Regions from separate parts of the Streptomyces olindensis genome, predicted to be linked through region 1. Evidence: riboswitches for the same ligand, from Rfam matches in the RefSeq annotation. Region 1 holds a riboswitch; the other holds the start of a gene.
What was found. Region 1 has a riboswitch for thiamine pyrophosphate ahead of ABZ948_RS05240 (thiamine ABC transporter substrate-binding protein). Riboswitches for the same ligand answer to the same signal wherever they lie in the genome.

Region 1 (15,756 bases):
GATGGGCATCGCGGTCGAGGAACTCCACGCGGTGTTCAGCCAGTTGTCGCTGGCCAACGTGGTGGCCCTGGAGGAGCTGCTGCACGTGGGCGGTGAGGGCGGCGACGGGCTGAGCGTCATGGACACGCTGGAGGACACCGCCGCCGACAACCCGGTGGAGGTCGCCGAGGACCGCGAGCTGCGGAGGTTCCTCGCCCGGGCCATCAACACGCTGCCCGAGCGGGAGAAGACCGTGGTCACGCTGTACTACTACGAGGGCCTCACGCTGGCCGAGATCGGCAACGTGCTGGGCGTGACCGAGAGCCGGGTCAGCCAGATCCACACCAAGTCCGTGCTCCAGCTCAGGGCGAAACTGGCGAGCTTCGGCCGCTGACCTGGCCGGATGGCGTCGGCCCGGCGGGAGCCACTCCCGTCCGGCCCGGCGCGTCCGTAGAGTGTTGACGTGCCAAGGATTCGAGCGGCCTCCGTGGCCGAGCACCGGTCGATGCAGCGAGCCGCCCTGCTGGACGCGGCTCGTTCCTTGTTGTCCGAGGGCGGTACGGAGGCGCTGACCTTCCCGGCCCTCGCCGAGCGGACGGGCCTGGCGCGCTCGTCCGTCTACGAGTACTTCCGGTCACGGGCGGCCGTGGTCGAGGAGCTGTGCGAGGTCGACTTCCCCGTCTGGGCGGCGGAGGTGTCGGCGGCGATGGAGCGGGCGCGGACGCCCGAGGCCAAGGTCGAGGCGTATGTGCGGCAGCAGCTGGAGCTGGTCGGTGACCGGCGGCACCGGGCCGTGGTGGCGATCTCCGCGAGCGAGCTGGACGCGGGTGCCCGGGAGAAGATCCGGGCGGCGCACGGCGGGCTCGTCGCGATGATCGTCGAGGCGCTCGCCGAGATGGGGCATGAGCAGCCCCGGCTCGCGGCGATGTTGGTGCAGGGGGTCGTGGACGCGGCCGTACGGCGGATCGAGCTGGGGGCCGCGGAGGAGCCCGGGACTGTGACCGAGGCGGCTGTCTCCATGGCTCTGCGGGGTGTGCGGGGCTGAGCCTCGGCGGTTGGGGCTGAGCTTCGGCGGGCTCGAGCTGAGCTTCGTCGGGCTGAGCTTCGGTGGGCTCGGGCTGAGCTTCGGCGGGCTGGGGTCGGGAACGGGCGGGGCCGGCGGGCGCGCGGCGCGGCGCCGCGGGGTGCGGCCCCGCGGGCCGGGGCCGGGCGGGTGCGTGGCGTGGCATGGCGCCGCAGGGTGCGGCCCACCCGTGGCGTCCGAGCGGAACGACCGCCGGTGGCTCTAGGTGAGGACCGGCAGCAGCCTCGACGGGCCCCCGTTCAGGAGCCACGGGGGCAGCAGCGACAGTGGGTTCAGGTACGTCCCGCCCCGGCGCAGACCCCAGTGCACGCACGGAGCCGTGCAGTGCGAGCCGGTCGCCGCCACCGTGCCGATCACCTCGCCCGGCTCCACCTCCTCGCCCTCCTCGACGGACGCCGTCACGGGCTCGTAGGTCGTGCGGAGCGCGGGATCACCGGTCCCCGTGAGGTCCACGGACACGACCCCCTTTCCGGCCACCCGGCCCGCGAAGGACACCCGGCCCGCCGCCACCGCCCGCACCGGCGCTCCGGGCTCCGCCGCCAGGTCGACGCCCCGGTGGCCCGGGCCGTACACCGTCGCCGGGGGCTCCCAGCCGCGCAGGACCGGAGGGCGCAAGCCCACCGGCCAGGTGCGGCCGAGGGCCGGCACCGGCGCGTCCGTGCCGGTCAGGGACAGGCTCGCGGGCGGGGACAGCAGGGCCGTCACCGTGAACACCAGCAGCAGGACCAGCCGCGTACACGCACGCACACATCGCTTCGCTCGCATGCGGAAAGCGTCCCGGAGCACCCCCGGTCACCGCCCGGGTCTGTGGACCACCACCCGGTTGTGGACAACGGCGTCACCCGGTGCCCCGCGGGTCCCGTACACTTCTGGTGGCGACCCGGGCCACCGGGTCGACTTCGCACGCCCCGATATGCAGCCCGGCAACGGGCCGTATCAGCGCCCCTCGGTCCCTCGTGGCACGGCGCGCAGTGGGCGTCAGGCGCGGAAGCCGTCCGGCATCCGCGGCACAACCGAGAAATTCAAGGAGAAACGGCCATGGCCGTCGTCACGATGCGGGAGCTGCTGGAGAGCGGCGTCCACTTCGGTCACCAGACCCGTCGCTGGAACCCGAAGATGAAGCGCTTCATCTTCACCGAGCGCAACGGCATCTACATCATCGACCTGCTCCAGTCGCTGTCGTACATCGACCGCGCCTACGAGTTCGTCAAGGAGACCGTCGCCCACGGCGGCACGGTCATGTTCGTCGGCACCAAGAAGCAGGCGCAGGAGGCCATCGCCGAGCAGGCCACCCGCGTCGGCATGCCCTACGTCAACCAGCGCTGGCTGGGCGGCATGCTCACCAACTTCTCGACCGTCTACAAGCGTCTGCAGCGCCTCAAGGAGCTCGAGCAGATCGACTTCGAGGACGTCGCCGCGTCCGGTCTGACCAAGAAGGAGCTTCTCGTGCTCTCGCGCGAGAAGGCCAAGCTGGAGAAGACCCTCGGCGGTATCCGCGAGATGCAGAAGGTGCCCAGCGCCGTCTGGATCGTGGACACCAAGAAGGAGCACATCGCCGTTGGTGAGGCCCGGAAGCTGAACATTCCGGTCGTCGCGATCCTCGACACCAACTGCGACCCCGACGAGGTCGACTACAAGATCCCGGGCAACGACGACGCGATCCGCTCCGTCACCCTGCTCACCCGCGTCATCGCCGACGCCGTCGCCGAGGGCCTCATCGCCCGCAGCGGTGTCGCCACCGAGGGCAAGGGCGAGAAGGCCGCCGGCGAGCCGCTCGCCGAGTGGGAGCGCGACCTGCTCGAGGGCGAGAAGAAGGCCGACGAGGCCGCCCCCGCCGCTGAGGCCGCCCCGGCCGCCGAGGCTGCTCCGGCCGCCGAGGCCGAGAAGCCGGCCGAGGGCGAGAAGCCGGCCGAGGCCGAGCAGGCCTGACCCGTCAGCGTCCGAGGTGACGGCGGGAGCGCTGACATGAAGTCCGCTCCCGCCGTTCACCCGTAGGTCAGCGGAAGGACAGCGCCCCCCGGCTCCATGGGCGCATCCGCAGATCTTCGATCTTCCAGACTTCGAGAAAGATTCACAGACTCATGGCGAACTACACCGCCGCCGACGTCAAGAAGCTCCGCGAGCTCACGGGCGCCGGCATGATGGACTGCAAGAAGGCGCTGGACGAGGCCGAGGGCAACGTCGAGAAGGCCGTCGAGGCGCTCCGCATCAAGGGCCAGAAGGGCGTCGCCAAGCGCGAGGGCCGCTCCGCCGAGAACGGCGCCGTGGTCTCCGTCATCGCCGACGACAACTCCTCCGGCGTCATCGTCGAGCTGAAGTGCGAGACCGACTTCGTCGCCAAGGGCGAGAAGTTCCAGGCCGTCGCCAACCAGATCGCGCAGCACGTCGCCAAGACCTCCCCGGCCGACCTGGAGGCCCTGCTCGCCTCCGAGATCGAGGCCGGCAAGACCGTCCAGGCGTTCGTGGACGAGGCCAACGCCAACCTGGGCGAGAAGATCGTCCTGGACCGCTTCGCGCAGTTCGCCGACGGCTACGTCACCGCGTACATGCACCGCACGATGCCCGACCTGCCCCCGCAGATCGGTGTCCTCGTCGAGCTGGACAAGCCGAACGCGGAGATCGCCAAGGGCGTCGCCCAGCACATCGCCGCCTTCGCGCCGAAGTACCTCTCCAAGGAGGACGTGCCGGCCGAGGTCGTCGAGTCCGAGCGCCGCGTCGCCGAGGAGACCACCCGCGCCGAGGGCAAGCCCGAGGCCGCCCTGCCGAAGATCGTCGAGGGTCGCCTCAACGGCTTCTTCAAGGACGCCACGCTGCTCGGCCAGCCGTACGCGCTCGACAACAAGAAGTCCGTCCAGAAGATCCTGGACGAGGCCGGTGTCACCCTGAAGCGCTTCACGCGCATCAAGGTCGGCATCTGAGTCCGTACCGCGATCGACGCGCGACCCCGATAGGGTCGACAGCAGTCGTCCGCGTACGCCGTCACAGGGGTGACGGACGACAGCAGATCTGACGAGGAGGCCATTGCCGTATGGGATGTGAAACACGCCCCACCGGCAATGGCCTTCCTCGTATGTGCACCACGTGAAAGAGGCGGGATCCCCCATGACCACCAAGGCCCAGAAGAGCGACGACGGCAAAGTACGCGGCCGGTTTCTGCTGAAGCTGTCCGGAGAGGCCTTCTCCGGCGGTGGGGGCCTGGGCGTCGACCCCGACGTGGTGCACAAGATCGCCCGCGAGATCGCGGCCGTCGTGCGCGACGGCGCGCAGATCGCGGTCGTCATCGGCGGCGGCAACTTCTTCCGTGGCGCCGAGCTCCAGCAGCGCGGCATGGACCGGGCCCGCTCCGACTACATGGGCATGCTCGGCACGGTCATGAACTGCCTCGCCCTCCAGGACTTCCTGGAGAAGGTCGGCGTGGACTGCCGCGTGCAGACCGCCATCACCATGGGCCAGGTCGCCGAGCCCTACATCCCGCTGCGCGCCGTACGGCACCTGGAGAAGGGCCGCGTGGTGATCTTCGGCGCCGGTATGGGCATGCCGTACTTCTCCACCGACACCACCGCCGCCCAGCGCGCCCTGGAGATCGACGCCGAGGCGCTGCTGATGGGCAAGAACGGCGTGGACGGGGTCTACGACTCCGACCCGAAGACCAACCCGGACGCCGTGAAGTTCGACCACCTCGGCTACGGCGAGGTCATCACCCGCGACCTGAAGGTCGCCGACGCCACGGCCGTGACGCTGTGCCGCGACAACAAGCTCCCGATCGTGGTCTTCGAGCTGCTGGCGGAGGGCAACATCTCACGCGCCGTCAAGGGTGAGAAGATCGGCACGCTGGTGGGGGACCCCGGCAGCCGGGACTGACACCCCGAGAACAACCCCGTCCGGGGGACGGACGGGACGGAGCCGGGCCGGGGGATGGACAATGTCCCGCCGGTCGGGAACCGTGCAGGAAGAAGACGCGACGCAGCCGGCCGCCGCCCCACATGGAACCGCAGCCGGGCCTACTCAAGACACGCAGGAGCAAGTGGTGATCGAAGAGACCCTCCTCGAGGCCGAGGAGAAGATGGAGAAGGCCGTCGTGGTCGCCAAGGAGGACTTCGCCGCGATCCGCACCGGCCGTGCGCACCCGGCGATGTTCAACAAGATCGTGGCCGACTACTACGGCGCGCCGACCCCGATCAACCAGCTGGCCTCGTTCTCGGTGCCCGAGCCGCGCATGGCCGTGGTGACCCCGTTCGACAAGAGCGCGCTGCGCAACATCGAACAGGCCATCCGCGACTCCGACCTGGGCGTCAACCCGAGCAACGACGGCAACATCATCCGGGTGGTGTTCCCCGAGCTGACCGAGGAACGCCGCCGCGAGTACATCAAGGTCGCCAAGGGCAAGGGTGAGGACGCCAAGGTCTCCATCCGCTCCGTGCGCCGCAAGGCCAAGGACGCCATCGACAAGCTGATCAAGGACGGCGAGGTCGGCGAGGACGAGGGCCGCCGTGCGGAGAAGGAGCTCGACGACACCACCGCGAAGTACGTCGCACAGGTGGACGAGCTCCTGAAGCACAAGGAAGCGGAGCTGCTCGAGGTCTGATGAACGACTCTTCCTGGGGGGCGCCGCCACAGGCCGGGTACTGGGGGCCCACCGACCAGCCGCATGGCCACGGGCAGGTCCACACCCCCGGCCAGGGGCACGTCCAAGGGGCCGCCCCGGCGGGTCCCGCATACGATGCGCATGACGCGCCTCAGACTCGGCCCATGCCCATCGTGCCCGACGTAGCCGCGTACGGCGGAAACCAGGATGACGACCGAGGGGCCGCTCGGCGGAGCGGCCCTCCGGTCCGGAACGACACGAATCCGGAGCCCATGCCCGACGCCTCGCAGCCGGCACCCAAGCCGCAGAAGAAGAGCGCGGGTCGCGACCTGAGTGCCGCGATAGGGGTCGGGGTCGGGCTCGGCGCGGTGATCGTCGCGTCGCTGTTCGTCGTCAAGGCCGTCTTCGTCGGCGTCGTCGCGGTCGCCGTCGTGGTGGGCCTGTGGGAACTGACCAAGCGGCTGGAGGAGCGCAAGGGCATCCGGGCGCCGCTCGTGCCGCTCGCGCTCGGCGGTGCCGCGATGGTCGTCGCCGGGTACGTCCGGGGCGCCGAGGGCGCCTGGGTCGCCATGGCGCTCACCGCGCTGGCCGTGCTGGTCTGGCGCATGACGGAACCGCCGGAGAACTACCTCAGGGACGTCACGGCGGGCGTCTTCGCGGCGTTCTACGTGCCGTTCCTGGCGACGTTCGTCGCGATGATGCTGACCGCGGACGACGGACCGCAGCGGGTGCTCACCTTCCTGCTGCTGACGGTCGTCAGCGACACCGGTGCCTACGCCGTCGGCTGGCGCTTCGGCCGGACCAAGCTCGCCCCGCGCATCAGCCCCGGCAAGACCCGCGAGGGCCTGCTCGGTGCGGTCGCCTTCGCCATGGTGGTCGGCGCGCTGTGCCTGGAGTTCATGATCCATGACGGTGCCTGGTGGCAGGGCCTGCTGCTGGGTCTCGCGGTCGCGGTCAGCGCCACGCTCGGCGACCTCGGCGAGTCCATGATCAAGCGGGACCTCGGCATCAAGGACATGGGCACGCTGCTGCCGGGCCACGGCGGCATCATGGACCGGCTCGACTCGCTGCTGCCCACGGCTCCCGTGGTGTGGCTGCTGCTCGTGCTCTTCGTGGGATCCGGCTGAGCGGATCCGCCCCGGCGAGCCCCCGTCCACCACGGCGGGGGCTCGCCGTCTTTCTCGAGGAGGCGGCGGGCTTCACGGAGTGGGACGATTCAGGTGTACGCCGCAAAGGGGGTCATCATGTCCGCCATTCGACAATCCATCGATGTCGACCGCTCTCCCACGGACGTCTACGACTACGTCATGGACACCCCGCGCATGCCGGAGTGGCAGCTGAGCGCCGTCTCCGCGGAACGCCTCGACGAGGGGCCCGTCGGCATCGGCACCAAGGTCCGGGTCACCCGGCACATCGGCCGCCGCACGATGCCGATGACCATGGAGGTCACCGAGTACGACCCGCCGCACAGCTGGGGCCTGCGCGGGATCGACGGCCCCGTCCGGGCACGGGTCCACGGCGAGGTCGAGCCGTTCGACGAGGGCCGCCGCTCCCACGTGACGATCGAGGTCGACTTCGAGGGCCACGGCATGGGCAAGGTCCTCGTCCCCTTCGTCGTCCGCCCCCAGGTCCGCAAGGAACTCCCGCGCAACGAGCAGCTCCTCAAGGACCGGCTGGAGCACACGGGCGAGTAGGGGGTCTCATCCCCGGTGCCGCAGGCGGGGCACGGGCCACCGTGAACGATCTGCGACACTGGTTGAGCCATGCCTAAGCCCGGAGAACTCACTTTCGTCGCCCCGCGCGGAGCCAAGAAGCCGCCGCGGCATCTCGCCGACCTCACTCCTGCCGAGCGCAAGGAGGCTGTCGCCGCTGTCGGGGAGAAGCCGTTTCGCGCCAAGCAGCTCTCGCAGCACTACTTCGCGCGGTACGCGCACGAGCCGGAGCAGTGGACCGATATTCCGGCCGGTGCCCGCGGTCGGCTGCAGGAGGCGCTGCTGCCCGAGCTGATGACCGTCGTGCGGCATCTGTCGACCGACCAGGGCACCACCCGCAAGACGCTGTGGCGGCTGTTCGACGGGACGCTCGTCGAGTCGGTGCTGATGCGCTACCCGGACCGGGTGACCATGTGCATCAGCTCGCAGGCCGGGTGCGGGATGAACTGCCCGTTCTGTGCGACGGGACAGGCGGGGCTGGACCGCAATCTGTCCACCGCCGAGATCGTCCACCAGATCGTGGACGGGATGCGGGCCCTGCGCGACGGGGAGGTCCCCGGCGGCCCGGCGCGGCTCAGCAACATCGTGTTCATGGGCATGGGCGAGCCCCTCGCCAACTACAACCGGGTGATCGGCGCCATCCGGCGGCTCACCGACCCCGAGCCCGACGGCGTCGGCCTGTCCCAGCGAGGGATCACCGTGTCCACCGTCGGTCTCGTGCCGGCCATCCACCGGTTCGCCGACGAGGGCTTCAAGTGCCGGCTGGCGATCTCGCTGCACGCGCCCGACGACGAGCTGCGTGACACCCTCGTGCCCGTGAACACGCGGTGGAAGGTGCGCGAGGTGCTGGACGCCGGTTTCGAGTACAGCGCCAAGTCCGGACGCCGGCTGTCCATCGAGTACGCCCTGATCCGCGACATCAACGACCAGGCCTGGCGTGGCGACCGGCTCGGCCGGATGCTCAAGGGCAGGCCCGTGCACGTCAACCTCATCCCGCTGAACCCGACGCCCGGGTCGAAGTGGACGGCCTCCCGGCCCGAGGACGAGAAGGCGTTCGTGGAGGCCATCGCCGCGCATGGTGTGCCGGTGACGATCCGGGACACCCGTGGTCAGGAGATCGACGGGGCGTGTGGTCAGCTCGCGGCCACCGAACGGTAGTGTGACCGTCGTACATACACCTTCATATTCCGACAGGGGAGCGCCACAGCGCTGAGAGTGCGGCACACGGCCGCAGACCCTCCGAACCTGGCCCAGGTCATTCTGGGTAGGGAGATCGGTCACCACTCGAGCTGTTGCGCCCTGCCCGGGACCCCGGAAGTCCCGGGCAGGGCCGCGTCTTCTCCTGGTCACCCCAGGAGGAATCCGGTGAGCATCAACATCAAGCGGCTGACGGCGGTGGCCGTCGGGCTCGGCATGGTCGGCACGCTGTCCGCGTGCGGGTCGTCCGACGGCTCCCAGGGGGCCGGCGACTCCAAGACCGTGACGCTCGTCAGCCACGACTCGTGGGCCGCGTCCGAGGACGTCATCGCGGCCTTCGAGAAGGAGTCCGGCTACAAGGTCCGGGTCCTGAAGGACGGCGACGCCGGGCAGGCCGTGAACAAGGCCGTCCTGACCAAGGACAACCCGCAGGGCGACGTCTTCTTCGGCGTCGACAACACCCTGCTGTCCCGCGCCCTCGACAACGGCGTGTTCCAGCCGTACGAGGCGAAGGGATCGGAGCGGATCAAGGCCGAGTACCGGGTCGACGAGGACAAGCACCGCGTCACGCCCATCGACACCGGCGACATCTGCGTCAACTACGACAAGAAGTACTTCGCCGACCACAAGATCGAGCCGCCGCGCAGCTTCGACGACCTGGTCGAGCCGCAGTACAAGAACCTGCTCGTGACCGAGAACGCCGCCTCCTCCTCGCCCGGTCTCGGCTTCCTGCTCGGCACCGCCGCGAAGTACGGCGACGACGGCTGGGAGGGCTACTGGAAGAAGCTCAAGGCCAACGGCGTCAAGGTCGTCGACGGCTGGGAGCAGGCCTACAACGAGGAGTTCTCCGGCTCCAGCAGCGGCAAGAAGGCCAAGGGCGACCGGCCGCTCGTCGTGTCGTACGCCTCCTCGCCGCCCGCCGAGGTGCTGTACGCCGACCCGAAGCCCGCCGCCGCCCCCACCGGGGTCGCCGAGGGCACCTGCTTCCGGCAGGTCGAGTACGCCGGGCTGCTGAGCAACGCGAAGAACGCCAAGGGCGGCAAGGCGCTCCTCGACTTCCTGATCGGCGAGCGGTTCCAGCAGGACATGCCGCTCAACATGTTCGTGTACCCGGTGACCGAGGGCGCCCAGGTGCCGCCCGAGTTCGTGAAGTACGGGCCGCAGGCGAAGGATCCCGAGACCATGGACCCGGCGAAGATCGCCGACCACCGTGACCAGTGGGTCAAGTCGTGGACCTCACTCGTACTGAAGTAGCCGTCCGGCGGCGGGGCGCGGCGGCGCGGTTCGGTCTGCTCGCCGTGCCCGTCGCGTTCTTCGCGGTCTTCTTCGCCTATCCGGTCGCCGCGATCGTCGCGCGCGGCCTGAAGGCCGACGGGGCCTGGCACCTCGGGCGGATCGGGGAGGTGCTGGCGCAGTCCGACGTCCGGCACGTCCTGTGGTTCACCACCTGGCAGGCGCTCGTCTCCACCGCGCTCACGCTGCTGGTCGCGCTGCCCGGCGCGTACGTCTTCGCGCGTTTCGACTTCCCCGGCAAGCAGGTGCTGCGGGCGGTGGTGACCGTGCCGTTCGTGCTGCCGACGGTCGTCGTCGGTACGGCGTTCCTGGCGCTGGTCGGGCGCGGCGGGCTGCTCGACGAGCTGTGGGGGGTACGGCTGGACACCACGGTGTGGGCGATCCTGCTCGCGCACGTCTTCTTCAACTACGCGGTCGTCGTGCGGACCGTCGGCGGGCTCTGGGCGCAGCTCGACCCGCGGCAGGAGGAGGCCGCGCGGATGCTCGGGGCCTCACCCCTGAAGGCCTGGCGGCAGGTCACGCTCCCGGCGCTGGCACCCGCCGTGGCCGCCGCCGCGCTCATGGTCTTCCTGTTCACCTTCACCTCCTTCGGCGTCGTCCAGATCCTCGGGGGGCCCACCTTCTCCACCCTGGAAGTGGAGATCTACCGGCAGACGTCCGAGATCTTCGACCTGTCCACGGCGGCCGTGCTGACGCTGATCCAGTTCGTGGCCGTGGGGGCGATCCTCGCCCTGCACGCCTGGACCGTGCGGCGGCGGGAGACGGCGCTGCGGCTGGTGGACGCCGCCGGGACCGCGCGCCGGCCGCGCGGCGCCGGGCAGTGGGCGCTGCTGGGCGGGGTACTGGTCACCGTCGTCGTGCTGCTCCTGCTGCCCCTGGCCGTGCTGGTGCAGCGGTCCCTCGACGCGCCCGGCTTCGGCTACTACCGGGCGCTGACCAGGGACGACGGGGGAGTGTTCCTGGTCCCGCCGATCGAGGCGATCGGCAACTCCCTGTCGTACGCCGTCGCCGCCACGGCCATCGCCGTGGTGGTCGGCTCCCTCGCCGCCGTCGCGCTCACCCGCCGCGACGCGGGGCGGTTCGTGCGCGGCTTCGACGCGCTGCTGATGCTGCCGCTCGGGGTGTCCGCGGTGACCGTCGGCTTCGGATTCCTGATCGCGCTGGACGAGCCGCCGCTGGACCTGAGGTCCTCCTGGATCCTCGTGCCGCTCGCGCAGGCGCTGGTCGGGGTGCCGTTCGTGGTCCGGACGATGCTGCCCGTGCTGCGGGCCGTGGACGTGCGGCTGCGGGAGGCGGCCTCGGTGCTCGGGGCCTCGCCCTGGCGGGTGTGGCGGGAGGTGGACCTGCCGATGGTGCGGCGGGCCCTGCTGATCGCGGCCGGGTTCGCCTTCGCCGTGTCGCTCGGGGAGTTCGGGGCGACGGTGTTCATCGCGCGGCCCGACAACCCGACGCTGCCGGTGGCCGTGGCCCGGCTGCTGGGGCGGCCCGGGGACCTCAACTACGGGCAGGCGATGGCCCTGTCGACGATTCTGATGGTGGTGTGCGCGGTGGCCCTGCTGGTGCTGGAGAGGCTGCGGACGGACCGGACGGGGGAGTTCTAGATGCTGCTGAGCCTGGAGGGCGCGACGGTCCGTTTCGGCGGGCGGGCCGTGCTGGACGCCGTCGATCTGGAGGTCGCCGAGCACGAGATCGTGTGCGTGCTCGGGCCCAGCGGCAGCGGCAAGTCGACCCTGCTGCGGGCGGTGGCCGGGCTGCAGCCGCTCGACTCCGGGCGCGTGTCGCTCGACGGGCGGGACCAGGCGGGCGTGCCCGCGCACCGGCGGGGCGTCGGGCTGATGTTCCAGGACCACCAGCTGTTCCCGCAGCGGGACGTGGGCGGCAACGTCGCCTTCGGGCTGCGCATGCACGGGGCGCCGAAGCGGCGACAGGCCGAGCGCGTCCAGGAGTTGCTGGACCTGGTCGGGCTGCCGGGCGCGGCCCGCCGGGCCGTCGCCGCGCTGTCCGGCGGGGAGCAGCAGCGGGTCGCGCTGGCCCGGGCTCTGGCGCCCAGCCCACGGCTGCTGATGCTGGACGAGCCGCTGGGCCAGCTCGACCGGTCGCTCAGGGAGCGGCTGGTCGTCGAACTCAAGGAACTGTTCGGCCGGTTGGGTACGACCGTGCTCGCCGTGACCCACGACCAGGGGGAGGCCTTCGCGCTGGCCGACCGGGTCGTGGTGATGCGGGACGGGCGGATCGCCCAGTCCGGTACGCCCCTGGAGGTGTGGCAGCGGCCGGCCGACGCGTTCGTGGCCCGCTTCCTGGGCTTCGAGAACGTGGTCGAGGCGACCGTCGGGACGGAGGCGGCGGACACGCCGTGGGGCAAGGTGCCCGTGCCGGAGGGGGCGCCGCAGGGCACGCGGAACCTGCTCGTCCGGCCCGCCGGGGTGTGCCTGGTGTCCGCCGAGGCCGGTCTGAGGTGCACGGTCGCCGCCCGCACCTTCAAGGGCACCCATGTGGCCGTCCACCTGCAGCCGGCGGACGCCCCGCGGCTGGAGGCGGCCTGCGCGCTGCGGGACGCGCCGGAGGTCGGCGGCGAGGTCGGGGTGGAGTTCGACGCGGCCGAGATCGTCGTGCTCGGGTGAGACGGGACGTGGCCCGCCCCCAGGGTTCGGGGACGGGCCACATCACGGCGTGCGGGGCGTCAGCTGTCGCTCTTCGCCCCACGGCGGCGCATGCCGAAGAACACCGCACCGCCACCGACGACGACCAGGGCCGCCGCGATGCCGGCGATGATCCCGGTGTTGGAGTCGGCACCGGTCTCGGCGAGGTTCGAGTCACCGGCCGCGGGGGCGGGCGCGTTGCCCGCCGGCGTGCTGCTCTCGCTCTCCGACGGCGCCGGAGCCGGGGTGTCGGTGTCCTCGGCGGGCTTCGACGGGGAGGCCGACGGGGTCGGCGTGGCCGGCGGAGTCGAAGCCGGGGGCTCCTCCTCCTTCTTGCAGGCCGTGGCCGGCGTGACGAGGTTCGGCTTGATGTCCTCGTCGACGTACGGGGTGGCCTTGACGTGGATGCGGTACTCGGCGTTCGGCTTCCAGTTCTCGGCGAAGGTGATGGTGGTGCCCTCGCGGGAGCCCTTGACCACCTGCTCGCCGACCTTCTTCACGTCGGCGCCGTTGTTCTCCAGGTACACGGTGACGGTCGCCGGGACGCCGGCGGGGTCCACGTCGGTGACGGTGATGACGCCCTTGTCACCGTCGCACTTCGCCTCGGCGGAGAACTCGTTGATGTTGCAGGCGAGCGCGTTGCCGGCGGCGCCGAGTGCGAGCGCGGCCGAGGCCGAGGCGACACCGAGGATCCGCACGGAACGGGCGAGGGTGCGACGCCGGGTCGTACGGCGGGATACGGACAGAACTGCCACGTTTGTCCTTTACAGGATGCGCAATTGCGGGGGGTGGAGGCAGTGTTGACTGGACATCAGCACTACCGGGAGGCTCCCAGGTCTATAAGCGCCGCATAAGTAGTGTCAACGCATATGCAGGGTGCAAGCACTTGCTTTGCCAGCTTATTAACCGCCGAGACGTTTCAACGCCTCGGGCGCCTCCTCGATCCGGTCGACCAGCGCGATCCGCGCCTCCATCGACCGCCCCTTGGCCAGCGATCGCAGCAGGGGCCACGCCGGCAGCCTCTCCGTCCAGTGCGCCCGGTCCACGAGCACCATGGGGGTCGGCTCGCCGCGCGACTCGTAGTAGTTGGGCGTCGCGTTGTCGAAGATCTCCTGGACGGTCCCGGCGGCGCCCGGCAGGAACACCACACCCGCGTTGGACCGGGCCAGCAGGCCGTCCTCGCGGGTGGCGTTGGCGAAGTACTTGGCGATGTGGGACGCGAAGGCGTTCGGCGGCTCGTGGCCGTAGAACCAGGTCGGGATGCCGACGGAACGGCCGCCCTGCGGCCAGCGGCCGCGTATCTCGAAGGCGGCCGTCGCCCACTGGGTGATCGACGGGGTGAACCGCGGTGCCTTGGCGAGCAGTTCGAGCGACTCGGTGAGCATGTCCTCGCCGAACGGGGCGGCGTAGGCGCCGAGGTTCGCCGCCTCCATGGCGCCCGGGCCGCCTCCGGTCGCGACGGTGAAACCGGCCCGGGCCAGCTCGCGGCCGAGCCGCGCGGCACCGGCGTACTCCCGCGTGCCGCGGGCCATCGCGTGGCCGCCCATCACGCCCACCACCCGGGCGCCGGACAGGAGTTCGTCGAGGGCGTCGGAGACGGAGTCGTCGTGGACCGAGCGCAGCATGGAGGCGTAGATGTCCCGGTCCGCCTTGGTGTGCTGGAACCAGGCGTACGCCCGGGCGTCGGGGGTGGCCTCGTAGCCGTCCGCCAGCGACGCGAAGAGCTCGTCCGGCGCGTAGACATGGGCGCGGTACGGGTCGAAGGGCAGGTCCGGGACCGGCGGGAAGACCAGGGCGCCGTCGGCGCGGACCTTCGCCGCCGCGTCCTCGCGCATCGCGCAGCCGAGGAAGACCGCGCCCGTGGTGTCCGTGCCGAGCAACTCGCGCGTGCGGTCCGTCAGGTCGACGGCCTGGACGCGGTAGCCGGCGAGGGTGCGGCGCGCCGAGACGGTGGCGTCGAACTCCTCAAGCGTCTCGATCTCACGGTCGTCGTGGTGGGCCGCATGGGCGGGCATCGTCTGCACCCGCCCATGCTGGCACAGCCACGTCTCAGCCCTCGACGGCCGACGGGTCCATCCACACGACCTCGAAGGTGTGGCCGTCCGGGTCGTCGAAGGCGCGGCCGTACATGAAGCCGTGGTCCTGGGTCTCGCCGCTGACGGAGCCGCCCGCCGCGACCGCCTTCTCGACCAGTTCGTCGACCTTCTCGCGGCTCTCGGCGCTCAGCGCGATCAGCACCTCGCTGGTCTTCGTCGCGTCCGCGATCGCCTTCTTCGTGAACTGCGCGTACTTGTCCTTGGTGTGCACCATCACGACGATGGTGTCGCTGATCACGACCGAGGCGGTCGACTCGTCGCTGAACTGCTCGTTGATCGAGTAGCCGAGCTCCGTGAAGAACTTCTTGGAGGAGTCGAGGTCGTTGACGCACAGGTTCACGAAGATCATCTGCTGGTACATGCGGGTCTCTCCCATCGGGTCCGTGTCGTTACGCGGGGATAGACCTGGGTACGGCGCGGAACTCATCGCCGTTCGGAGATTTTTTTCGTACGGGTTTTCCCGGCGGGCTTCCGGGGCGCTTCAGCGGGCCAGCGGCAGTGCCGCCAGCTCGGCCACCGTCAGGGTGAGCGGGCCGAAGAGGGCGAGCAGGGCGCCCGCGCGCAGGGCGGCGGCGCCGCGCAGCATCGTCGCGGGGGCGCCGAGGCGCAGCAGCGCGGCGGTGGTGTCGGCCCGGGCCTGCCGTGCCTCGACGGCGGCCGTGAGGAGCGTGCCCACGGTGCATCCGGTCACGAGGAGCACGCCGAGGAGGGTGAGCGGGCCGAGCGACAGTCCGTCCGGGAGGTGCAGCAGCGCCATGGCCCACGCGGCCGACAGCACCGCGCTGACGACGCCCAGGGGGCGGCCGATGCGGGCGGCCTCCGCCATGAGGACGCGTCCGGCCAGCAGCCGCAGGGCGCCGGGGCGGGCCGACTGGAGGAGCCGTCCGCACAGGTGCGTCAGACCCGGGCCCGCCAGGGCCAGTCCGACGGCGGCCAGCGCCCAGCCGGCCAGGACACCGGGGGAGGCGCCGGAGAAGGTGAGGTCGGGGGCGGTCGGGGCGGTGCGGCTCGTGTAGGTCTCCACGGCGAGGCCCGCGGCCAGCAGGGTGATGCCCCAGGGGAGGCCGGTGGGGGCGGCGGTCGGGGAGCCGTCGGTCCCGGGCGGGTCCGGCAGGGCCGCCGCGAGGGCGGCGGGGTCGTCGGCGCCGCGTGCCGCGGCCGGGGAGGGAGC
Region 2 (15,756 bases), on a different contig from region 1:
CCTCCTTGAAGTGGCCGGCCAGGGCGCGGGCCAGCACGGCACCGCCGAGACCGGCGGCGAGCAGGCTGAGGACGCCCTCCGGGCGCAGCGCCGCCACCGCGTTGCGGACGCCCTCGGCCGGGTCGTCCACGTACTCCAGGACGCCGTGGCACAGCACCACGTCGTAGCCGCCGCGCTCGGCGACGTCGAAGAGGCCGTGGGCATCGCCCTGCACGCCCTTGACCCGGTCGGCGACGCCGGCCTCGGCGGCGCGGCGCTCCAGGGCGAACAGCGCGTTCGGGCTGGGGTCGACGACGGTGACGCGGTGGCCGAGGCGGGCGACGGGCACCGCGAAGTTGCCGCTGCCGCCTCCGGTGTCGAGGACGTCCAGCGACTCCCGACCCGTGGCCTTGACCCGGCGGTCCAGGGCGTCCTGGAGGACCTCCCAGACCACGGCGGTACGGAGTGAGGCGCGGGGGCGCATCGGGTCCGACACGTCAGTTGACTCCTCGGCGCGGCACCGCCTCTTGCACGGCGGAGCGGAACGGGGCGCCTTCCCGGCCCCGGCCACGGGGAGGGAAGACTTCAGGCGTCCCCCACCTTATTGCCTCCGACGCGGCGGCAGGCATGACCCGGTGCCATGACCACGACCGGCCGGTCAGCCCGCGTCCGGCATGTCCCTCCCCGGCCCCGGGTCCTCCGGCCGCTCCTGGTCCGGGCGCGGCTGCGGGAGGACGGGCTGGAGGACGAGCATGCGCTCGACGAGCCGGAGGAACATCGCGACGTCCCGTATGAGGTCGTCGGCGTCCCGGCCGGTGGCCGCGCCCTCGATGCCCGCCTCCGCCCGGGCGCGGCGCCGGGCTCCGGAGGCGAAGAGCGCGCTCCACTCGGTCAGTTCGGGCGCGATCTCGGGGAGCACTTCCCAGGCGCTCCGGATCTTGGCCCGGGCCCGGGGCGAGGTCTCCGGCCGCCCCCGGGCGGCGAGCACGGCGGCGGCCGTGCGCAGGGCGGCGAGGTGGGCGGTCGCGTAGCGCTCGTTCGGGGTTTCCAGGGCACTGGCCTCGTCCAGTCCGGCGCGGGCCTGGGCGAGCAGGTCGAGGGCGGCGGGCGGGGCCGTGGCCCGGCGGAGCACGGGGTGCACGTCGCTCGCCGGGCCGGTCAGTGAGGGGGCAGGGCCGGTGGCGCGGCGCCGGCGGGCGGCTGCTGCGTGGTAGCTGGCCATGACGAACCTCCTGTCGTCTGTGTGACGGCGCGTCCGTTACGGAGTGCCGTATGTGACCCATCGTGAGGTATGGCACTGACAATCCGTTCTGACCTGCTGTTTTGCCTCGATCGTAGGTTCGGAGTAGTTTTTGCACTGACCAGTCAGTTCAAATTCAGGGGAGACTCGTGGGGGAACGGACGGGAGGGGTGCGGATCACCGCCGAGGGTCTCGGGATCAAGGGGCCGAGGGGGTGGGCGGTCCGCGGGATCTCCGTCGACGCCGAGCCGGGATCGCTCATCGCGGTCGAGGGTCCGTCCGGGTCCGGCCGGACGTGCCTGCTGCTCGCGCTGACGGGGCGGATGAAGATCACGGAGGGCACCGCGGCCGTCGGCGACGCCCTGCTGCCCAAGCAACTGTCGGCGGTGCGGCGGATCAGCGCCCTGGCGCACGTCCCGGGGGTCACCGACCTCGATCCGGCCCTGACCGTCGGGGAGCACCTGCGCGAGCGGGCGCTGCTCCAGCGGCGCTTCGGGGACTCGCTGCGCGGGCTGCTGCGGCCCCGCGGCGAGCGGGCGGCCGCGGCCGGGCAGCGCGTCGACGCGGCGCTCTCCGCCGCCGGTCTCGACCTGGAGGCGCTGCCGAAGGGCCCTCGTACCGCCGTCCGCGATCTGGAGCGCCTGGAGGCCTTGCGGCTGTCGGTCGCCCTCGCCCTCGTCGGCCGGCCGCGGCTGCTCGGCGTCGACGACACCGACCTCAAGCTCTCGGACGGCGAGCGGGAGGAGGCCTGGGCCCTGCTCAGGTCCCTGGCCGGGACCGGGACGACGGTCGTGGCGGTGTGCAGCGAGGCGCCCGAGGACGCGGTCCGGGTGTCCACTCACGAGAACCACGAGAACCACGAGAGCCACGAGACCCACGAGGAGCGGGACGCCCAGGAGGTCCGGGACGACGGTTCCGCCGAGGGCGAGAACGCCGACCAGGGAGAGGAGAAGGCCGATGCGCTCGCCGAGACTGGCCGCGCTTGAGCTCCGCCGCTTCGGCCGGGGGAAGCTGCCGCGCGCCGCGCTGGTCGCGCTGCTGGTGCTGCCGCTGCTGTACGGGGCGCTGTACCTGTGGTCGTTCTGGGACCCGTACGGCCGGCTGGACCGCATCCCGGTGGCGCTCGTGAACGACGACAAGGGGGCGACCGCCGACGGCCGGAAGATCACGGCGGGCGACGACATCACCAGGGGCCTGCGCGACAGCAAGACCTTCGACTGGCGGGAGGTCAGTGCCGCGGAGGCGCGCCGGGGCGTCGAGGACGGCACGTACTACCTGTCCCTCACCATGCCCGCCGACTTCAGCGAGCGGGTCGCCTCCAGTTCCGGGAACACCCCGGAGACCGGCGCCCTCCAGGTGCGCACCAACGACGCGAACAACTACATCGTCGGGCAGATCTCCCGGACGGTGTTCGGCGAGGTGCGGCAGGCCGCGTCCACGAAGACCTCGCGGTCGTTCCTGGACCGGATCTTCGTGTCGTTCTCCGACATCCACGGCAAGACCGTGGAGGCGGCCGAGGGCGCCGACAAACTCAAGGGCGGCATCGGCAAGGCCGAGAAGGGCTCCAAGGACCTCGCCGACGGCCTGAAGGACGCCGAGGACGGCAGCGGCGAACTCGCCACGGCCCTGCGGAAGCTGACCAAGGGCGCGGGCGCCCTCCAGGACGGCTCCCAGGGGGTCGCGGACGGCACGCAGACGCTCGCCGACAAGGTCAACGGCACGGCCGGCAAGGTCCGCCCGTTCCTGAAGGGCAACGAGAAGACCATCGGCGACACGGCCCGGCTCGTCGCCGACTCCTCCGGGGTGATCCGCAAGCACCTGGACACCCTGGTGAAGACGGCCCCGACCGCCGCCAAGGGCGCCCGCGCCGCCTCCGGCACGCTGACCGACGTCTACGCCCGGCGCTGCGAGGACCCCGTCCTGCCCGACGCCGCCTGCGCCGACCTGAAGAAGGCCAGGGACGCGGCCGCCGACGTGACCGTCATCGCGGACGACCTGAACACGCTGATCGCGGACCAGGACGGCGACCTGGACCGGCTCGACAAGAACCTCGCCACCCTCCAGAAGCAGTCCCAGGCCCTCGCCGACCGCGCGCCCCGCCTCTCCGAGGACCTGGACGACGCCGTCAAGAAGATCAACAAGCTGAACGACGGCGCGGCCCGGGTCGCCGCGGGCGCGAAGAAGCTGCACACGGGCCTCGGCAAGGCCAGGACCGGCGCCGTCGACCTGGACAAGGGCGTCGGCGAGCTGAAGACCGGCGCGGACGACCTCAACGGCGGCATCTTCAAGCTCGTCGACGGCTCGGGCAAGCTCGCCGGCGGCCTGCACGACGGGGCGGAGAAGATCCCCGACTATGACAAGCAGGACCGCGAGCGGCGCACGGAGGTCATGGCCGACCCGGTGCGGCTCGCCTCCCAGGACCTGCACAAGGCCCCCAACTACGGCACCGGCTTCGCCCCGTACTTCATCCCGCTGTCCCTGTGGGTGGGCGCGATGGTGGCGTACATGCTGATCACGCCGATGAACCGGCGCGCGCTCGCCGCGGGCGCCTCCGCCTGGCGGATCGCCCTGGCGGGCTGGCTGCCGGTGGTGGCGATCGGGGTGCTGCAGACGACGGCGCTGATGTCGGTGCTGCACTGGGCGATCGGCCTGGAGATGGCGCGGGCGGCCGGCACGGTCGGCTTCCTGTTCCTGGTGACGGCGTGCTTCGCGGCGATCGTGCAGTGGCTGAACGCGCGCTTCGGGGCGGCGGGCCGGATCCTCGTCCTCGCGCTGCTGATGCTCCAGCTGACCTCGGCGGGCGGCACGTACCCCGTGCAGACCAGTCCCGGGTTCTTCAACGCGCTGCACCCGTTCCTGCCGATGAGCTACGTCGTCGAGGCGCTGCGGCGGCTCATCACCGGTGGTGGTCTCGAACCGGTGTGGCACGCGTGCGTGGTGCTGACGGCGTTCACGGCGGGCGCCCTCGCGCTGACCGCCGTGGCGGCCCGCCGGCGCCAGGTGTGGACGCTGGACCGGCTGCACCCGGAGCTGAGCCTGTGAGCCCTTCCGTCACGTCCCCTGGGAAGGTTCCTGTGACAATCAGGGCCATGGAAAGCAGCAGTGCCGCGTCGGGCGGCAGCACGCGCCGCGAGGCCACCCGGCAGAAGCTCTACGAGGCGGCCGTCACGCTCATCGCCGAGCAGGGGTTCTCCGCCACGACCGTGGACGAGATCGCCGAGCGTGCCGGGGTCGCGAAGGGCACCGTCTACTACAACTTCGCGAGCAAGTCCGTCCTCTTCGAGGAACTGCTGCGCCACGGGGTGGGGCTCCTCACCGCCTCCCTCAGGGAAGCGGCCGAGCGGACCGCCCGCGAGGGCGGCGGCAAGGTCGACGCCCTCGACGCGATGATCCGCGCGGGCCTGGTCTTCATCGACCGCTACCCGGCCTTCACGCAGCTGTACGTGGCCGAGCTGTGGCGCACCAACCGGGCCTGGCAGTCCACGCTGATGGTGGTGCGGCAGGAGGCCGTCGCGGTCGTGGAGGGCGTCCTGCGCGAGGGCGTCGGCAACGGCGAGTTCAGCGAGGAGATCGACGTGCCGCTGACGGCGGCGGCGCTGGTCGGCATGGTCCTGGTGGCGGCCCTCGACTGGAAGTCCTTCCAGCCGGAGCGCTCCCTGGACGACGTCCACGCGGCACTGTCCCGGCTGCTGCAGGGGCGGGTGAGCGGCTGCCGCTGACAGCGCGGCCGGTGCGGACGTGAAAGCGCCGGTCCGCTGTGGCCGCGTCCCCCGCGGGCCGCCTCGAACCGGCGCCTTCCTTGCTCCCCCGTTTTCCTGCTCCCCCGTACGTCCCCCCGCAGGACCCCCGTTGCGGTCGTCCCCCGGTTCTCCCCCGTGCCTCGCTCCCGCCGACATCGTCGGCGGAAGGAGCGGATCGTGGGCCGGCCCCGTTCCGGCGCCCCGTGTCGCCGGTGCCGGAGCCGTGCCCCTCTCCGTGTCTCCACTCTCTCGTTTTCGCAGGTCGCCCCCCATCCGCGCGCGTACTCAACTCCCCCACTAGGTACGGATACTCAGGGCTGCGCACCCGGCCCCAGAACGCTCCCTGGGCGACTGGTCACGATCACCTCCGCGCCCGTACTCGGGAGGTGGCCGGCGAGGGCTGTCGGTCGGGGCTGTCGGTGAGGGCTGTCGGTGGGGGCGGATAAAGTCCCTGGCATGGCACGGATTGCGGTGATCGGCGCCGGGATGGGCGCGCTGTCGGCGGCCGCCCGGCTGGCCGTCGCGGGCCACCGGGTGACGGTGTACGAGCGGACGGACACGTACGGCGGGGCGCTGCGCCGCTTCGAGCGCGACGGCTTCTCCTTCGACACGGGCCCCGGTCTGCTCCCGCTGCCCGCCGTCTACCGCGACCTGTTCGTCAAGACCGGCAAGGAGCCGCTGGAGGCGTGCGTCGAGCTGGTCCAGGTCGACCCGTCGTCCCGGCACGTGTTCGCGGACGGCACGCGGGTCTCCCTGCCGAACGCCTCGCGCGCGGGCGTCGTCGCCGCCCTGGACGAGGCCCTCGGTTCGGGCGCGGGGAAGCGCTGGGGCGACTTCCTGGTCCGGGCCCGCGAGGCCTGGGACCGGACCCGCCGGCCCCTCCTGGAGGAGCCGCTGTGGCCGAACTGGCAGGTGCTGGCGGACCGCGAGCCCTACCCGGCGGTGCCCCACAAGCGACTGCTGCGGACCCGCCGGGCGGGCACGCTCGCCGAGGTCGGCGCCTGGGAGCTGCGCGACCCCCGGCTCGCGGCTCTCCTCGAGAGCCATGCCCTCGCGCAGGGCCTGGATCCCCGGGTCACCCCGGCGAGCGCGGCCGTACTGCCGTACATGGAGCACGCCTTCGGCACCTGGTACGTGCGCGGGGGCATGCGTGAGCTGGCGCGCGCGGTGTACGAGCGGTGCCTGGCCCGGAAGGTCGAGTTCCGTTTCGGCGCCGAGGTCACCGGTGTGCTGGAGAAGGACGGCCGGGCCTCGGGGGTGGAGCTCGCGGACGGGTCGGTCGCCGAGGCCGACCACGTGGTGGCCGGAGTCGCACCCGGCGTGCTGGAGCGGCTCACGGCGGGCCATGCGGTGCGCGGCGACGGCGAGGTGCCCGCACAGCGGGCGGCGGCCGGCCGGCTGACGGTCCTGCTCGCCCTGCGTGGCGCCCGCCCCGAGGGCACCGCCCACCGCACGGTGGTCCACACCCAGGACCGCGAGGCCGAGTTGGAGGCCCTGTTCGGCACGGCGGCGCGGCACGCGCATCCGACCGTGACGGTGCTGCGGCCCGGCGACCCGCGGTCGGCCCCGGAGGACCACGAGGCGGTCACCCTCACGACGGTGGTCCCCGCCCGGCCCGACCAATCCTGCGAGGACCTCGCCGCACAGCTGCTCACGGTCGCCGAACGGGCCGTGCCCGACCTGCGCGACCGTCTCCTCTGGCACGAGGTGCGCACCCCGGCCGACATCGCGGACGCGACGGGCGCGGAGGACGGCTCGGTGCCCGTACCGGCGCTGGCGGCGGCCGGCGGGCGCCTGCTGCACCCGTCCAACAGCACCCGGGTGCCCGGTCTGTTCGCGGTCGGCGGCTGGGCCCACCCCGGCGGCGGACTGCCGCACGCGGGCATGTCGGGCGCGCTCGTCGCCGGACTGATCGTGGAGGGACCGGAGTTCCGGGGCTCTCAGTGACCGGCCCCGGCCTCGCGGCCGGGGACTTCAGAAACGGTACTGCTCGTCGAAGCCGTTCCCGTGCGTCTGCTGCTGCCCGCCGCCCTGGTACGGGTACGGCTGCTCCGGCGGCAGTTCCTGCCCGTACTCGTCGGTGTTGCGCTGCTGCGGGACCCAGACGCCGCCGGGCGGGGTCTCGCCGCCGTAGGTGCCGGCGTACTGGTCCTGCCCGTATCCCTGCTGCTGGCCGTAGTACTGCTGGTCGCCGTAGCCGGTGGTGTCGTACCCGCCCGAGCCGTAGGTGGACGAGCCGATGTACGGGTCCGAGTAGGCGGCGTACTGCTGCTGGCCGGCGGGGTCGTAGCCCTGCTGCTGGCCGTAGCCCGAGTAGTCGTAGGCGTAGGACTGGTCGGTGGCCTGCGTGGCGTACTGGTCGTGGGACTGGGCCTGGTACCCGGTGTCGCCGTAGACGCCGTAGGAGCCGGTGTCGTCGGGCACGGGCTGCGGCTCGTAGACGGCGGTGGTCTCGGCGTCCGCCGGCCGGGCCGGCCGCGACGGGGTGAAGACGTCGTCGCGGTCGTAGTCGTCGTCCTGGCCGTAGGCGACGCTGTCGTGGCGGTGGTCCGCGCCCTCGTCGCCGTAGCCGCCGTCGGCCGCCTCCAGGCCGGAGACCTCCAGGGTCGGCTCCTGGCGGCCGCGCTCACCGCGGCGGCGCTTGCTGCCGCCCAGCATCGGCGCGTTCATCGCCCAGCCGGACGCGAAGCCGCTGCGGAAGGACAGGGTGACGTAGGTCTGGCCGACCGCGAAGGCGGCCGCGCCCAGTCCGATCACGACGACCGACGGGATCAGGACACCGACCACGACACCGAGGAAGCCGACGAAGGCGAGGAGTCGCCAGCGCAGCCGTGCCTTGTACTGCAGCAGCACCTCGCCCAGCAGCCACAGCGCGACGACGCCGAACGCGATGTAGAGGACCGCCCAGCCCATGTACGCCCCTCTCCCAGTGGCCGCTACGCAGTGTGTCGTATACCGGTGCGAACGGTCTAGGCCTGCGCCGGGTGGTGCAGGCCCAGGTTCTCGTAGATTTCCAGTGTCGCAGTGGAGTTGTTGAGCGTGATGAAGTGCAGGCCGGGCACACCCTCGGCGAGCAGCCGCGCGCAGAACTCCGTGGCGAATTCGATACCAATGGAGCGTACAGCGGCCGGATCGTCTTTTGCTGTGAGGATCCGCTCTTTCAGGGCGGCCGGGAACGACGCGTTGGTGAGGGACCCGATCCGCTCCAGCGTCTTCACGCTCGCGATCGGCATGACCTCGGGAATGATCGGGGTGTCGCAGCCGGCGGCCGAGACGCGGTCGCGCAGCCGGAGGTAGTCCTCCGGGTGGAAGAACATCTGCGTGATGGCGTAGTCCGCGCCCGCGCGGCACTTGTCGACGAAGTGCCGGACGTCGGTGTCCCAGTCGGTGGAGCGCGGGTGCATCGCCGGGAAGGCGGCGACGCCCACGCAGAAGTCGCCGGACGCCTTGATCAGTTCGACGAGTTCGGCGGCGTAGGCCAGGCCCCGGGGGTGCGGCACCCACTCGCCCATCGGGTCGCCGGGCGGGTCGCCGCGCAGGGCGAGCATGTTGCGGATCCCGGCGTCGGCGTACTGCCCGATGATGTTGCGCAGGTCGGCCACCGAGTGGTCGACCGCGGTGAGGTGGGCGATCGGCGTGAGGGTGGTGTCGGAGGCGATCGCCTCGGTCGCCTTGACCGTGCCCGCGCGGGTGGAGCCGCCTGCGCCGTAGGTCACGGAGACGAAGTCGGGTGCCACCGCCTCGACCCGGCGCAGCGCGTTCCACAGGTTCCGCTCGCCCTTCGGTGTCTTGGGGGCGTAGAACTCGAACGAGTACGTCGTCTTGCCGGTCGCGAGCATGTCGCGGACGGTGCGAGCGTGGTCCGATCTGATGGATGCGGTGCCGAGGGCCATACCGGCAGGTTAGCCAGGGGCGGTCGCTCTCCCAACCGAACGCGGATATTTGACCTATTTGTCTACTTGCTGTCCACTCCTTGGACAGCCCGGCGTCACTCCTTCTCGCGCAGCCGCTTCGCGAATTCGGACGCCGCCGCACCCGGGTCGTCGGCCTCGGTGATCGCCCGGACGACGACCACGCGCCGGGCCCCGGCTGCCAGCACCTGGTCGAGGTTGCCGAGGTCGATGCCGCCGATGGCGAACCAGGGCCGGTCGGTGCCGAGGGCCGCGGTGGACCGGACGAGGTCCAGGCCGGGGGCGTGGCGGCCGGGCTTGGTGGGGGTCGGCCAGCACGGGCCGGTGCAGAAGTAGTCCACGCCGTCCTGGACGGCGGCCGCGGCGGCCTCGGCGGCGGCGTGGGTGGAGCGGCCGATCAGGACGTCGTCGCCGAGGATCGCCCGGGCCGCGGGGACCGGGAGGTCGCCCTGGCCGAGGTGGAGCACGTCGGAGCCGGCGGCGTGGGCGACGTCCGCCCGGTCGTTGACCGCGAGGAGCTTGCCGTGCCGGGCGCAGGCGTCGGCGAAGACGGCCAGGTGCTCCAGCTCCTCGGCGGCCTCCATGCCCTTGTCCCGCAGCTGCACGATGTCGACCCCGCCGGCCAGCACGGCGTCGAGGAACTCCGCGAGGTCGCCCTGCCGCGTGCGGGCGTCGGTGCACAGGTAGACCCGGGCGTCGGCGAGCTGGGCCCGTGCGGTGGTGGCGGTGCCGGACATGCGTGTCCCCCCTGGGTGTCGGTGGCGCGGGCGGGCCCGCGGGTACGTCGGTGCCGTACGGGTGCGGGAGCGCCCCTGTCCCGCCGCGACACCTCGGGCACCCTACGCCCCCTCCCGGGCCGTCCGGGGCGCCCACGGCCTCGCGCGGGCGCGCCCGGTCCCCGGGCCGTGACCCCCACGGGCCACGGCCCACACCGGGCGGTTGTTCGGGCCCGGCCCCGCTCGCGCGGCGCCGGACGGTTGTTCGGTCGAGGTCGGGTCAGACCGCGAGCGCCTGGGCGCGGCGCTTCACCTCCGTACCGCGGTTCTCACGGAGTGCCTGCGCCGGGGTGCCGGGCAGGGACGGGTCGGGGGTGAAGAGCCACTCCAGCATCTCTTCGACCGTGAAGCCGTCGTCCCGCAGGAGCGTCAGGGTGCCGGACAGGCCCTTGACGACCTTGTCCCCGTCGATGAAGTCCGCGGGGACGTGCAGCGCGCGGTTCTCACCACGGCGTACGGCGATGAGCTGGCCCTCCTTGACCAGCTGCCGCACACGCGTCACCTCGACGCCGAACTGTTCGGCGATGTCGGGGAGGGTGAGCCAGGCAGGGACGAGAGCATCGATCTTTGCGTCAATCTCGGTCACGGAAACCAGCCTGCCATCCGCCACTGACAGTCGGAAGTCGGCCCGGTCCGCCTGGGCGGACGCGCCGCGGCTCGGCCGGGCCCCCAGGCCCTACGCCGTGGCCGCTTTCAGGGGCCTCGCCGGGTCCTGGAGCAGCACCGGATTCATCGGCGTGCCCGCCTCGATCAGGCGGCGGCCCTGCGCCAGGTCGCGGGGGCGGCCCACCGCCAGCAGCGCCACGAGCCGGTCCCCGCGCAGCCAGCACACCGTCCAGGCGGGACCGGACGGTTCGCCCCGCCACAGCGTGGTGTCGGCGGCCGCGTGGTGCCCGGCGTACTGCACGAACCGCCCGAACTGCTCGGACCAGAAGTACGGCACCGGGTCGTAGACCGCGGGGGTCTCGCCGGTGGCCCGGCCGACGATGTTCACCGCGACCGTGCGCGGCCCCTGGAGGGCGTTGTCCCAGTGGTGCACGAGCAGGCGCTCGCCGTACCGGCCGGAGGGGAAGGAGGCGCAGTCGCCGACCGCGTAGACGTCCGGCGCGGAGGTGCGCAGGTGCTCGTCGGCCACGATCTCGCCGTGGACGCCGAGCGCGACGCCGGAGCCGGCCAGCCACGCCGTCGCCGGGCGGGCGCCGATGCCGACGACGACCGCGCCCGCGGGCAGCCGGGAGCCGTCGTCGAGGAGCACCGCGCCGGGCTCGACACCCGCCACGCGCGCGTGGGTGCGCAGCACGGCTCCCGCGTCGGCGTACCAGCGGGCCATCGGGGCGGCGACCTCGGCGGGCAGCGCCCCGGCCAGCGGCCGCTCGGCGGCCTCCACGACGGTCACCGCGCAGCCCGCCTCGCGCGCGGCCGTGGCGAACTCCGCGCCGATCCAGCCCGCGCCGACGACCACGATGTCGTGCCGCCGGGCCAGCACCGGCCGCAGCCGCTCGGCGTCGTCCAGGGTGCGCAGCAGATGCACGCCGGGCACGCCCTCCGCGCCGGGCAGCCGGACGGGTTCGGCGCCGGTCGCGACGACCAGGACGTCGTACGGCACGGGCCCGTTCTCGGTGTCCAGCTCGTGGTCCTCGGGGCGCAGGCCGAGCACCTCGCAGCCGAGGCGCAGCTCGATGCCGAGGGCCTCGAAGTCGACGTCGAAGGCGGAGCCCTCCGCCTTGCCGAGCAGGACGGCCTTGGACAACGGGGGCCGGTCGTACGGCTGGTGGGGTTCGGCGCCGATCAGGAGCACGGTGCCGGTGAAGCCCTGCTCGCGCAGGGCGACGGCGGTCTGCACACCGGCCATGCCCGCGCCCGCCACGACCACGCGCCGCGGCGCGGACGAACCTGGTTCCTGCGTCTGCTCGCTCACCTGATCACCATAGACAACTGACATTCCGTCAGTCAGTGCTCATGCGCCGTGACCTGCTGCACAGCGCTCCTCCCACCGCCCGTGCCCGTCCTTGCGGGTACCCGCGAACGGCCCGTGTACGACGTCGGCGCCCCCGGGTGGGGACGGAGGCTCCCTTACTGCCGCGCAGGGCGTCGGGCTAGGGTGGCCGACGTAGAGCACTCGCGGGAGCCCGGACGCACCGGGCTGAGAGGGAGGCTGGCGGCCTCCGACCGTACGAACCTGATCCGGGTCATGCCGGCGAAGGGAGGGGCTGGACGCCCATGTCGCGTACGCGCACGTCAGACGTCCTCGTCATCGGGGGCGGGATCATCGGCCTGGTCACCGCGTGGCGGGCCGCGCAACGCGGGTTCGCCACGGCCGTGGCGGACCCCGAGCCGGGCGGCGGAGCCGCACAGGTGGCGGCCGGCATGCTGGCCGCCGTCACGGAGCTGCACTACGGCGAGCAGACCCTGCTCGGCCTGAACCTCGCCTCCGCCCGGCGCTACCCGGACTTCGCGGCCGAGCTCACCGAGGTGACCGGCCACGACCTCGGCTACCGGCGGTGCGGCACGCTCGCCGTGGCGCTGGACGCCGACGACCGGGCCCACCTGCGCGAACTGCACGCCCTGCAGCAGCAGTCGGGCCTGGAGTCGCAGTGGCTGTCGGGGCGCGAGTGCCGCCGCCTGGAGCCGATGCTCGCGCCGGGCGTGCGCGGCGGGCTGCGGGTCGACGGCGACCACCAGATCGACCCGCGGCGCCTGGCCGGGGCGCTGCTGGCGGCGTGCGAGCGGGCGGGCGTGGTCTTCCACCACGCGTGGGCCGAGCGGCTGGTCGTCGCCGGGGACCGGGCCACCGGTGTCGTCACGGACGACGGAACCGAGCTGGCCGCCGGGCAGGTCGTGCTGGCCGGGGGCAGCCTGAGCGGGCGGCTCGCGGGCGTGCCGGAGGACGTGCTGCCACCCGTGCGGCCGGTGAAGGGGCAGGTCGTCCGGCTGACCATGCCGGGGCGGCACGGGCCGTTCCTCAGCCGGACCGTGCGCGCGGTCGTGCGCGGCAGCCACGTCTACCTGGTGCCGCGCGAGAACGGCGAGCTGGTGATCGGGGCGACCAGCGAGGAACTGGGCTGGGACACCACCGTCACCGCGGGCGGCGTCTACGAGCTGCTGCGCGACGCGCACGAGCTGGTCCCCGGCATCACCGAGCTGCCGCTCACCGAGACCCGGGCCGGACTGCGCCCCGGCTCGCCCGACAACGCGCCGCTGCTCGGCCCGACCGGCCTCGACGGACTGCTGCTGGCCACCGGGCACTACCGCAACGGCGTCCTGCTCACGCCGGTCACCGGCGACGCCCTGGCGCACGCCCTGACGACGGGCGGTCTCCCCGAGGAGGCCCGCCCCTTCACGCCGAAGCGCTTCAGTACCGCCACCGCACTCACGGAGCAGCCCGCATGAACATCTCCGTCAACGGGGAGCCCCGGGACGTCCGGCCCGGCACGGCTCTCGACACCGTCGTGCAATCGCTGACCACCTCACCCTCGGGAGTGGCCGCCGCCCTCAACGAAACCGTCGTCCCGCGCACGCAGTGGCCGTCCACGCCCCTCTCCGAGGGGGACCGCGTGGAAGTCCTCACCGCCGTCCAAGGAGGCTGACCATGGCCGACGATCCGTTCGTCCTCGGGGGTACGTCCTTCACGTCCCGCCTGATCATGGGCACGGGCGGGGCGCCCAGCCTCGACGTGCTGGAGCGGTCGCTGGTCGCCTCCGGGACGGAGCTGACGACCGTAGCGATGCGGCGTGTGAACCCCTCGGTGCAGGGCTCGGTGCTGTCCGTCCTCGACAGGCTCGGCATCCGCGTGCTGCCCAACACGGCGGGCTGCTTCACCGCCGGGGAGGCCGTCCTCACGGCCCGGCTGGCGCGCGAGGCCCTCGGCACCGACCTGATCAAGCTGGAGGTCATCGCCGACGAGCGCACCCTGCTGCCGGACCCGATCGAGCTGCTGGAGGCGGCCGAGACACTCGTCGACGACGGCTTCACGGTGCTGCCGTACACCAACGACGACCCGGTGCTGGCGCGCAAGCTGGAGGACGTGGGCTGCGCGGCGATCATGCCGCTCGGCTCGCCCATCGGCTCCGGGCTCGGCATCCGCAACCCGCACAACTTCCAGCTGATCGTCGAGCACGCGCGCGTGCCGGTGATCCTGGACGCGGGCGCCGGGACGGCGTCGGACGCCGCGCTGGCGATGGAGCTGGGCTGCGCGGGTGTGATGCTCGCCTCGGCGGTGACGCGGGCCCAGGAGCCGGTGCTGATGGCCGACGCCATGCGGCACGCGGTGGAGGCCGGGCGGCTGGCGTACCGGGCGGGGCGGATCCCGCGGCGGCACTTCGCGGAGGCCTCGTCGCCCGCGGAGGGCAGGGCGGCGCTGGACCCGGAGCGGCCCGCCTTCGGGTGAGGGTGCGCCGGGCACGTCACAGGTCGGCTGCAGTACCGGTGCGATCTTCGGCGTGCTGCGCGGGGTGACAGTGGTGACTCGTACACTCGCCTGCGTGGACACGACCCTTCAGGACCCCTTGGTCGGGCAGCTGCTCGACGGCCGGTACCGCATCGACGCGCGGATCGCGGTCGGCGGGATGGCCACGGTCTACCGGGCCGTGGACACCCGCCTCGACCGGGTCCTCGCGCTCAAGGTGATGCACCCCTCGCTCGCGGTCGACGGCTCGTTCGTCGAGCGGTTCATCCGCGAGGCGAAGTCGGTCGCCCGGCTGGCCCACCCGAACGTGGTGCAGGTCTTCGACCAGGGCACCGACGGCTCCTACGTCTACCTCGCCATGGAGTACGTCGCGGGCTGCACCCTGCGGGACGTGCTGCGCGAGCGCGGGGCCCTGCAGCCGCGGGCCGCCCTGGACATCCTGGAGCCGGTGCTGGCCGCGCTGGGCGCCGCCCACCGCGCCGGGTTCGTGCACCGGGACATGAAGCCCGAGAACGTCCTGATAGGGGACGACGGCCGGGTCAAGGTCGCCGACTTCGGCCTCGTCCGGGCCGTGGACACGGTGACGAACACCACCGGCACGGTCCTCGGCACGGTCTCGTACCTCGCCCCCGAGCAGATAGAGAACGGCACCGCCGACCCCCGCGTCGACGTGTACGCGTGCGGGGTGATGCTCTACGAGATGCTCACCGGCGACAAGCCGCACGACGGGGACTCCCCCGCCGTCATCCTCTACAAGCACCTGCACGAGGACGTCCCGCCGCCCTCGGCCGCCGTGCCGGGTCTGGCGTACGAGCTGGACGAGATGGTCGCCTCGGCGACCGCCCGCACCCCGGAGATCCGCCCGCACGACGCGGTGGCACTGCTCGCGCAGGTCCGCGACGGACGCGGCCGGCTGAGCGCTGACCAGCTGGACGTGGTCCCGCCGCAGGCGCTCACCGCGGAGCACGACAACGCCGACGACCGGACGAGCGTGATCCCGCGCGCCCTCACGACACCCCGCCCGCTGCCGGTGAACGAGGACGACGAGCCCGCCGACGCGGGGCTCAACCGCACCAGCCGCTTCCAGTCCCCGCCGCCCCCGCCGTCCCGGCGCCGCTCGGGTCCCCGGCGCGGCCCGATGGCGATCGTGGTCGCCGTCCTGCTCGTGCTCGGCCTCGGCACGGGCATCTGGTACATCAACTCGGGCCAGTTCACCGAGGTCCCCCCGCTGCTGTCGAAGACCCAGGACCAGGCCGAGGACCGGTTGCGGGACGCGGGGCTGGAGCTCGGCAAGGTGGAGCACGCCTACAGCGACACCGTGGAGCGCGGCCAGGTCATCAGCAGCGACCCGAAGGCCGGCACGCGCATCCGCGGCAACGACGCGGTGAGCATCACCGTCTCCGACGGCCCCGAGACGGTGCGGGTGCCCGCCCTGGAGGGCCGGAAGCTGGACCAGGCGCGGGCCCAGCTCAAGCAGGACGGGCTGGAGCCGGGCATGGTCACCCGCGAGTTCAGCGAGGACGTCCCGCGCGGCTCGGTGATCTCCGCGCGGCCCGCGGACGGCACGCAGGTGCGCGCGGGCACGGCCGTCGCGCTGGTGGTCAGCAAGGGCAGCCCCATCGACATCCCCGACGTCACCGGTGACGACCTGGCCGACGCCCGGGCCGAGCTGCAGGACGCCGGCCTCAAGGTGAAGGTGGCCACC

Region 2: another riboswitch for thiamine pyrophosphate. It lies ahead of thiO (glycine oxidase ThiO); the one in region 1 lies ahead of ABZ948_RS05240 (thiamine ABC transporter substrate-binding protein).

The regions. Positions count from the first base shown of each region.
Region 1 covers NZ_JBEYZD010000006.1:69,170-84,925, reverse strand. Annotated here, with positions in the region: gene whiG (RNA polymerase sigma factor WhiG) at 1-373, shown strand, start outside; gene ABZ948_RS05285 (TetR/AcrR family transcriptional regulator) at 467-1,024, shown strand; gene ABZ948_RS05280 (peptidoglycan DD-metalloendopeptidase family protein) at 1,265-1,828, opposite strand; gene rpsB (30S ribosomal protein S2) at 2,102-2,992, shown strand; gene tsf (translation elongation factor Ts) at 3,145-3,981, shown strand; gene pyrH (UMP kinase) at 4,166-4,924, shown strand; gene frr (ribosome recycling factor) at 5,091-5,648, shown strand; gene ABZ948_RS05255 (phosphatidate cytidylyltransferase) at 5,648-6,775, shown strand; gene ABZ948_RS05250 (SRPBCC family protein) at 6,893-7,342, shown strand; gene rlmN (dual-specificity RNA methyltransferase RlmN) at 7,412-8,518, shown strand; TPP riboswitch at 8,543-8,649, shown strand; gene ABZ948_RS05240 (thiamine ABC transporter substrate-binding protein) at 8,774-9,811, shown strand; gene ABZ948_RS05235 (ABC transporter permease) at 9,787-11,451, shown strand; gene ABZ948_RS05230 (ABC transporter ATP-binding protein) at 11,452-12,471, shown strand; gene ABZ948_RS05225 (LAETG motif-containing sortase-dependent surface protein) at 12,531-13,244, opposite strand; gene ABZ948_RS05220 (LOG family protein) at 13,392-14,513, opposite strand; gene ABZ948_RS05215 (VOC family protein) at 14,539-14,946, opposite strand; gene ABZ948_RS05210 (hypothetical protein) at 15,067-15,756, opposite strand, start outside.
Region 2 covers NZ_JBEYZD010000003.1:111,190-126,945, forward strand. Annotated here, with positions in the region: gene ABZ948_RS02605 (methyltransferase) at 1-475, opposite strand, end outside; gene ABZ948_RS02610 (SAV_6107 family HEPN domain-containing protein) at 638-1,201, opposite strand; gene ABZ948_RS02615 (ATP-binding cassette domain-containing protein) at 1,369-2,205, shown strand; gene ABZ948_RS02620 (YhgE/Pip family protein) at 2,177-4,261, shown strand; gene ABZ948_RS02625 (TetR/AcrR family transcriptional regulator) at 4,309-4,938, shown strand; gene ABZ948_RS02630 (phytoene desaturase family protein) at 5,416-6,906, shown strand; gene ABZ948_RS02635 (SCO2102 family sporulation regulator) at 6,934-7,872, opposite strand; gene metF (methylenetetrahydrofolate reductase [NAD(P)H]) at 7,929-8,852, opposite strand; gene thiE (thiamine phosphate synthase) at 8,948-9,607, opposite strand; gene ABZ948_RS02650 (Rv2175c family DNA-binding protein) at 9,867-10,232, opposite strand; gene ABZ948_RS02655 (NAD(P)/FAD-dependent oxidoreductase) at 10,323-11,564, opposite strand; TPP riboswitch at 11,758-11,869, shown strand; gene thiO (glycine oxidase ThiO) at 11,867-13,036, shown strand; gene thiS (sulfur carrier protein ThiS) at 13,033-13,233, shown strand; gene ABZ948_RS02670 (thiazole synthase) at 13,236-14,033, shown strand; gene pknB (Stk1 family PASTA domain-containing Ser/Thr kinase) at 14,128-15,756, shown strand, end outside.